DNA from 2 places in the Ezakiella sp. genome. Region 1 is predicted to be linked to the other one. Evidence: riboswitches for the same ligand, from Rfam matches in the RefSeq annotation. Region 1 holds a riboswitch; the other holds the start of a gene.

What was found. Region 1 has a riboswitch for thiamine pyrophosphate ahead of thiC (phosphomethylpyrimidine synthase ThiC). Riboswitches for the same ligand answer to the same signal wherever they lie in the genome.
Region 2: linked by a shared signal. The riboswitch ahead of thiT (energy-coupled thiamine transporter ThiT) and the one ahead of thiC (phosphomethylpyrimidine synthase ThiC) in region 1 are both predicted to bind thiamine pyrophosphate.

What each region holds. Positions count from the first base shown of each region.
Region 1 covers NZ_JAXFOB010000007.1:58,992-63,416, forward strand. The annotation lists gene SPI61_RS00840 (zinc ribbon domain-containing protein) at 1-965, shown strand, start outside; gene thiC (phosphomethylpyrimidine synthase ThiC) at 1,019-2,317, opposite strand; TPP riboswitch at 2,343-2,441, opposite strand; gene SPI61_RS00850 (hypothetical protein) at 2,598-2,807, shown strand; gene SPI61_RS00855 (serine dehydratase subunit alpha family protein) at 2,851-4,128, opposite strand; gene ybaK (Cys-tRNA(Pro) deacylase) at 4,248-4,425, opposite strand, start outside.
Region 2 covers NZ_JAXFOB010000025.1:774-5,198, reverse strand. The annotation lists gene SPI61_RS05465 (MATE family efflux transporter) at 1-1,139, shown strand, start outside; TPP riboswitch at 1,378-1,466, shown strand; gene thiT (energy-coupled thiamine transporter ThiT) at 1,529-2,089, shown strand; gene thiW (energy coupling factor transporter S component ThiW) at 2,079-2,615, shown strand; gene SPI61_RS05450 (hydroxyethylthiazole kinase) at 2,658-3,386, shown strand; gene thiE (thiamine phosphate synthase) at 3,389-4,024, shown strand; gene thiD (bifunctional hydroxymethylpyrimidine kinase/phosphomethylpyrimidine kinase) at 4,017-4,425, shown strand, end outside.

The DNA of each region.
Region 1 (4,425 bases):
CGCTTCTTATAACTGTTTCAATAGTTGCGATTGTATTTGTTGCAAGCTATTTCTTTTTCGACTTCAGTTATGAGTACAAAAAGGGAAATTATGAAAAGATTGCTGAGAAATATCCGGTGACAAGGGCTCACGAGATGAATTATGAAAAAAAGCTCAAGATTATCGATTCATATATTAAAGCAGGCAGGGGAGACGAAGTGCACGATGAGCTGAAAGAAGTTTTTAAGGACAACTCGGTGCTCGATTTTAAGACGCCTCTCGAAGCGAGGCTTTATATCGCGTATTTAAAAAATGAAATTGACGATTTTGATTTCAAAGAGCCGTTTAAGTTCCTCACAAAACCTTTTCAAGAGAATGAAATTTTGGATAGCGGCAGAAAAGAAATTTTAGAAATGTTCGAGAAGATGAATCCGGAAAAATTGGTGCACTATGTTACGGAGAATTATAATAAAATAGATTTCAATGCACTCGTAGACAATGTCGAAAGGGAGATTTCGGAAAGTGCAGAGCTCGAGGCGATGAAAGAGACTATAAACAATGTTTACGGTTCGATAAATGACTACGGAAAAAAGGCGACAAAGGCGATTTTCGATTTTTCGAATGAACAGGCGAAAAATGTAAAGAAAGGTGCCGAAAAAAGTTGGGAAAATATAAACGACGCATACAAAAAGAATATGGACTCGGTCAACAAATTTTTCCAAAGCGAAAACATGAAAAAGCTGAGCGAATTTATGGGAAAGGAAAAGTTTGAGGAAATGTTCTCGAAGAGCGTTGAAGCTACGACAGATTTTTCAAAGAAGAGCTGTGAAAAAATCGGGAACGGTTACGAGATGGGAAAGGTTGCAATGCAAAATTTCCTGAAAGAGTCCGAGGAATATTTGAAAAATACAAATGTTTATGATTTTTTAAAAAGCACGTCGAGCGACATTTGGAAAATATTTAAACCGGGCGATTCGAAAAAATAAAAAAATATGTGCAAAAAAAGCTTGCTCCCAATCGGGAATACAAGCTTTTTTCTTTAGTCGATTTTTATATCCTTGCCCTCGAGAATCAAGTTCATATTTTTCATAGAGCACATTGCTCCACACATTGTGCAGGTGTTTTCGTCCGTCGGCTTTGACTCGGCTCTGTAGCGCCTTGCTTTTTCAGGGTCCAGTGCAAGCTCGAACATGCCTTCCCAATCGAGTTTTTGGCGGCGCTTGCTCATTTTGAGGTCCCATTCTCGTGCGCTTTTGATTTTGTTAATATCTCCGGCATGAGCGGCGATTTTTGCGGCGATGATTCCTTCTTTGACGTCGTCGACATCAGGAAGTCTCAAATGTTCCGCAGGCGTTACATAGCAAAGGAAGTCCGCACCGTGCGCTGCAGCGATTGCACCGCCGATGGCTGATGTGATGTGGTCGTATCCGGGCGCAACGTCAGTTACAAGCGGTCCCAATACATAAAACGGCGCATTGTGGCAGAGCTTTTTCTCGAGTTTAACATTCATCTCGATGTCTCCAATCGGCACATGCCCCGGTCCTTCAATCATAACTTGCACATCCTTTTCCCACGCTCTCTTTGTCAGTTCGCCTAGAGTGATTAGTTCTGAAATTTGCCCCGGGTCGGTCGCATCGGTTATTCCGCCCGGACGAAGTGAGTCGCCGAGCGAGAGTGTGACATCATACTCTCTGCAGATTTCCAAAAGCTCATCGTAGTATTCATAAAACGGATTTTCTCTGTCGTTCATCTTCATCCAACCGAAAAGAAGTGAGCCGCCCCTTGAAACGATTTCGTTCACACGTCTGTTTCTCAAATAAATTTCCGCATTTTGTCTGTTTATACCGGCGTGAATGGTCACGAAGTCGACTCCGTTTTCCGCATGATTTCTTACAACGTCGAGAAATTCTTCAGGCTTAATAAAACTTAATCCCTTGTCTAGAAAACCGACCGCGTCGTACATCGGAACAGTTCCAATCATCGCGGTGGACTTTTCAATAAGTTTTTTTCTAAACTCTTGGGTCTTTCCATAATTCGAAAGGTCCATTATCGCTTCGGCGCCGAGACTGAGAGCCATGTCGACTTTTTTCATCTCGAGCTCCATATCGTTTATATCTTTTGATATTCCGAGATTGACATTGATTTTTGTCTTTAATCCCGTGCCGATTCCTTCGGGTGAAATCGAATTATGATTTTTATTTCTTGGAATAATTATTTCGCCGATTGCGATTTTTTCCAAAAGATAATCCGTTGAAACGCCTTCTTTCTCAGCTACAATTTTCATTTCGTCGGTAACAAAACCGTGTTTTGCGGCTTCCATCTGTGTCTTATATTTCATAAATAAAAAAACCTCCTAATAATACAGGGGTTCCTCTTGCAATCCCTACGCAGGCATTATCCTACAGGTTCAAATGGTCAAACTAAAAAGTTACTCTCAGCAAAAAGCTCCCACAAATATTCGTATTAATATTATAATATAAAATAGAAAATATGTAAAACCCGGAATTTGTGTCTGTCCGATCTTGTGATATAATAACTATTGGGAGGCGCTCTATGAAAAAATATATGAACTATTTTTTTGAAATATTGACGGCAACGCTTGTTTTTTATATTGCGGCATGGTTTTGATTTCATTTCAAAGCGTTTTAAAAGTTTTTGTGCTTGTGATAAACTCCGCTCTTATAGTAAATTTTTATGAAAATCTGAGCCATAAATATGGAAAAAAACAGTCGCTTGTTTTGCTTGCAATCTCGATAGCAATTTTAAATTTGCTGATTTATTTTGTGGGCTATTTCGAAGTGGCTGAGACAATTTCAAAATTAAAATAGAAGATGCAACCGAATTGGCTGCATCTTTTTTATATTTATTATATTATGCTTTTGGAATATTATTGTTCATAAGGTGTAAAATTTCAACGTCTGTCTCGCGCATGCCTTCTTTTGCGACATGTCCGACGTTTTGAACGGTCTCTTCAGCATCATTTGCAACTATTCCTTCGCCCGGGCGGAAATGCCTGCCTCTTTTTGCCATTTCATATGCTAGAATCGAAGCATTTACGGAAGCAGCAATTTTCGAAGCGCACGAGGATTTTGCACCGTCGCACACAATGCCGCTGGTTGTTGCAAGAGTGTTTGTGAGTGTGTATTTTATAATTTCAAACGGTTCATCGTGGAGATATGCGATGCCGCAGCCTGCTGCCGCACCTGCGGAAACCGCACCGCAATATGCGGAAAGGTCCCCGATATATCTCTTTTGGTGAATTGCTATAAAATTTGTAAAAACCAGAGCTCTCATAAGTTTTTCTTCGCTCACGCCGAGGTCTTTTGCATATACTACCACCGGAAGAGTGCAAGTCATTCCTTGATTGCCGCTGCCGGAATTTATAACGACCGGAAGAGCGCAACCGTTCATACGCGCATCAGAACCTGCGGCTGCCATTGCAATTGCTTTTGTACGCACGCTGTTGTCCCCGATTTCCAGAGTTGTTTTTCCTACGCATTCGCCCCAATCATTCGTGATTCCTTCTTCGGAGATGGCGGTGTTGTAGTCGATTTGTCTTTGAATGACTTCTCTTATATCATCTATTTTAACGGTGTTTGCAAACTCGTAAATTTCATCGAGATTTAAAAGTTCTTTCTTTGAATTTTCTTTTTTTAGAACATTTTCTCCCTTTAAAATCACTTCTCCGTTTTTTTCTATATAAGTAATATTATCGTGTTTAGTAATAACTTCAACAATCGCTTTGTCATCGCCTGCGATTTGTTCGATTTCAATATACAGATTGTCGACGCCTTCTTTAAGTTTAACGCTGCATATACCTTCGTTTACAAGTTTTCTTGCAAGTTCGGCATCGTCCTTTGTGGCTTTTGATATAACTTCAAGTCCGAGCGAGCTGTCGCCGGCGACTGCGCCCAAAACAGCTGCGGCTTCAACGCCTTTTTGCCCGTTTGAATTCGGCACGAGCACAGCTTTTACATTTTTTATTATGTTTCCGCTACATGTTGCGGTAATTTTTTGCGGAGTTTTTCCCAGAATTTCTCTGCACTTCGCTGAAGCGAGTGCAATGGCAATAGGCTCCGTGCAACCCATTGCGGGCTTCAATTCACTTTTAAGAATTTCAATATAAGTATTATAAGTTTCAATCTTCATTAAAACAATCCTCCTAAATACTATTCTAACATTTTATTGTGATTTCGGCAACATTTAAACCGGATTTATATAATTATTTTTACATAAAAAACTGCCGAGGCGTTTTGCCCCGACAGATATCAATCCTTGTATTTTGAAATTTCAAAATATTTTCCGTCAATTGCCCCCACCAGGTCGTCCGGATTTATTTTTATTTGAATGCCGATTTTTCCGCCGCTTATAAAAATATAATCCTTGCCCTTTGCGCTTGAGTCGAGAAAAGTCTTAAACTCTTTTTTCATCCCGACGGGTGAACAA
Region 2 (4,425 bases), on a different contig from region 1:
CCTCGGTTATAATGGGGAAAAATGTCGGAGCGAGAGATTTTAAAAACGCACAGGACACTCTCCACACCGCAATCGGAATTTCAATTCTCGGGGGTATACTTGTTTTATTTGCGGGAATTTTTACTGCGATGCCGCTTCTAAGACTTATGCAAACGCCGCCGGAAGTAATTGAACTTGCGGGAGAATACTTAAAAATATATTATATCGGTATGCCGGGATTTATGGTTTATAACTTCGGCTCCGCACTTTTGAGGGCAATCGGTGACTCGAGAAGACCGATGTACTTTTTGACAATCTCCGGAATTTTTAATGTTATTTGTAATCTCATTTTTGTTATAGTTTTTAAAATGGGCGTTGCAGGTGTTGCGATTGCAACCTCAATTTCGCAATATATCGCAGCGGCTCTTACAGTTGCAAGCCTTCTAAAAGCCGACGGATATATGAAACTCTCATTCGACAAAATCCGAATCAGCAAAGACAAGGCGCTCGGCATGATGAAGATCGGTCTTCCGGCAGGATTTCAAGGTGCGCTTTTCTCAATTTCAAACATTTTAATTCAATCGGGCATAAACTCTTTCGGCTCGGTTGTTATGGCGGGAAACACCGCAGCGGGAAACCTCGAAGGCTTTGTTTATATGGGAATGAACGCGGTTTATCAAACCTCGCTTTCGTTCACATCGCAAAATATGGGCGCAAAACAATACGACCGTGTGAAAAAAATATTTTGGACATGCGTAAGAGTTGTAATAGTTGTCGGACTTGTTCTCGGAGTCGGCGCATGGATTTTTGGGGACAAACTTTTGAGGCTCTACACCGACGAACCGGAAGTAATAAAATATGGTGTCGAAAGACTTGGAGTTGTAAGTGCGACATATTTTCTTTGTGGCATTATGGACACGATGGTCGGCGGACTTCGCGGAATGGGCTATTCAATCACTCCGATGATTATAGGCTTGACGGCGGTTTGTATTTTAAGAATGATTTGGATTGCAACGATTTTTCAATCGATTCACACTCCGGTCGTACTCTATCTAAGCTACCCGCTCAGTTGGACAGTTGCTGCAATCGGAAACTATGTTAACTATTTGTATGCGATGAAAAAGCTCGACAAAATGAAAGCGGAAGAGGCTACTGCATAGCAATTTTTAAGCATTCGGGCAATTCTTTTAAATAGAATACATTGACTAAAAAGCTCACATAAGTGGGCTTTTTATATTTAAAAAAATTTGAAACCCGTTCGATAATAACGCTTTTTCCATTCCTTTACATTTCATTTTATTTAATGTATAATGGATTTATGTGGTTAATCCACGGGAATTATTTTTCATTATCGGCATGATGCACGCCGTGTCCAAAGGACAAAAGCATCGAAAATTTACTTATCACTGGGGGTGCCTTCGGGCTGAGAGATACCCTATGAACCTGAACCGGGTAATGCCGGCGGAGGGAAGTGGACAAGGTTTGACCTCTTTTTTTCTGTGCAGGTTCCCCGGGAATCTTCAGTGATTGGAATAAGGAGGTTTTTTTAATGAGTAAAAAGATGAATACTCAAATTTTGGTTGAAGGCGGCATTATGGTCGCACTTGCATTTGTTTTGGGAGAAATTAAACTTTTCAAATTACCGCAAGGCGGATCCGTCACTTTGGGACTTATGATTCCTATTATTTTTTATTCTCTAAGACACGGCGTTGGCACAGGTGTTCTTGCAGGTGTTGTTTTGGGACTTTTAAAACTCGCAAACGGCGGATATTTTGTAAGCATTCCGCAAGTTATCCTGGACTATCCGGTTGCATTCGGCGCAATCGGACTCTCGGGACTTTTCTCAAAACAATTTAAGAAACAGAAATCAATCGTTCCGGTATTTTGCGGAACATTTGTCGGAGTTTTGGGAAGATTTGTCGCAGCAGTTCTTTCCGGAGTTATTTTCTTTGCGGAAAATGCAAAAGAAATTAATATGAATCCATGGACATATTCAATAAAATACAACGCCACATATCTTGGAATCGAACTTGCAATCGCAGTTGTTGTTATATTTGTTTTAAGAATGTTTATCACAAAAAATTTGACAGGTGATAAAATTGGCAGATAAAAAAATCAGCACAAAAAAATTGGCGCTTGCAGGCGTTTTAATCGCAGTGGCAGTTGCGGGAAGTACATTCTCATTTCCAATCGCAGGAAGCAAATGCGCACCGGTTCAACACTTTGTAAACGTTGTCGGCGCTGTATTTTTGGGACCGGTTTTAAATGTTATAGTTGCATTTATTGCATCTTTAATAAGAAATCTCGCAGGTCTCGGCAGCCCTCTCGCATTTCCGGGTTCAATGGTCGGCGCTTTACTTTCGGCGCTCGTGTTTAAATATTCTAAAAAGTTGTTACCGACTCTCGTGGGCGAAGTTTTTGGAACCGGAGTTTTGGGTGGAATGCTTTCTTATCCGATTGCAATTTGGTTTATGGGAAAAACCGCCGCACAAATCGGCGTTTTCACATTTGTAGTTCCGTTTTTGGTATCTACAATCGGCGGCTCAATCATCGCAGGCATCACATTGTTTGCGCTTAAAAACACCGGAGCCGTAAATTTTAATAATATTGATGACAAAAATTACAAACAAATTTAAATAGAGCCCCGCCACGGGGCTTTATACATATGGGGTGAGAAAATGAAAAAATATTTCATACATGCAATTACAAACTATGTTTCGATTTATAATGTTGCGGCAATCATAAAAGCGACGGGCGCATATCCGATTATGGCGGACGATTATAACGAAAGCGCATCGATTACAAAAAATGCCGACGCTCTCTATATAAATCTCGGCATGTTAAACGAGAATAAAAAAATAGCGATAAAAAATTCGATTCGGGCGGCGAATGAAAAGGGCATTCCGATTGTCGTGGACCCCGTCGGAATCGGCGCAAGCGAATATAGGCGCGAGTTCTTCTTTGAAATTTTAAATGAGATAAAGTCGGGAGCTATTAAAGCGAACTTGAGCGAAATTCTTTCCATATATAACGGCGAAAAAAGTCACGGCGTGGACAACGAGCACGAGATGAGTGAAGACGAAAAAATAGAAGTGCTTCAAAAACTCTCAAAGAAATATGGTATAATATTTGTAATGACAGGCGAGGCGAACATTGCGGCGGACGGCGACGAGTTTATAAAAGTTTCGGGTGGAAGCGAAATGTTAAAAAACATTGTCGGCTCGGGTTGTATGCTCGGCGGAATTGTAGCTGCAAGTGTCTCGAAGGGGCTGAGTCTTAAAAATGTGAAAGCGGCGCTCGATATTTCACGTGATGCGTCACTTTTGGCGGAGAAAAATAAGAAATGCGGACCGATGGAATTTTTAAACGAATATATAGATTCGGTCCATAAAAATAGGGAGGAATAAATTTGGATTTAAAATTGTATGGAATCACCGACCCGCGGTGGACAAAAAACGACGACGAGTTTTTCAACTCAATTCGAAAAGCACTGGACGGCGGAGTCTCAATCTTGCAGCTCAGGGAAAAGGACACGCCGTACGAAGAATTTCTATTTAGAGCAAAGGAAGTCAAAAAAATATGCGACGAATACAAAGTGCCGCTCATAATAAACGACAATGTAGAAATCATGGAAGCGGTTGACGCCGCAGGTGTTCACTTGGGAAGAAGCGATGCTTCGATTAAAGAAGTGCGGAAAAAATATCCAAAGAAAATTATCGGCGCAACGGTTAAAACGATTTTGCAGGCAATTCTTTCGAAAGCGGCGGGTGCAAGCTATTTCGGAGTGGGCGCTGTGAATCCGTCGTCGACAAAAACTGATGCCGTGCCGATTGATGTGAAAAGAATTAATGAAATAGACGAAGCGGCGGGCGTTCCGATTGTTGCAATAGGCGGAATAAATCTCGAAAATATGGAGAATTTAAGCGGAGCAAGGATTGATGGCATTGCCGTGAGCGAAGCGATTTTTGGAAGCGGTGACGTGGAAGAGAGCGCGCGACTTTTGAAGGAAAAATTTTTGGAAATGACGAGGAAACACCATGCATAAATCACTTACAATTGCGGGCTCCGACTCGTCGGGCGGCGCAGGAATACAAGCGGATTTAAAGACGATGACCGCACTTGGCGTTTACGGAATGAGTGCCATCACGGCTTTGACCGCTCAAAACACAACGGGCGTTCAATCGATTTTCGAAGTCACGCCGAAATTTTTGGAAGAAGAACTCGACTCGATTTTTACGGATATATTTCCGGACAGCGTAAAAATCGGAATGGTTTCGAATGCGGATTTGATTCGAGTGATTTCGAAAAAACTTAGAGAATACAACGCAAAAAACATCGTCGTGGACCCGGTCATGGTTTCGACAAGCGGCTCGAAGCTGATGGCGGACGGAGCGAAGGACACACTTCTTTCGGAGCTCTTTAAAGTCGCCGACATCATCACGCCGA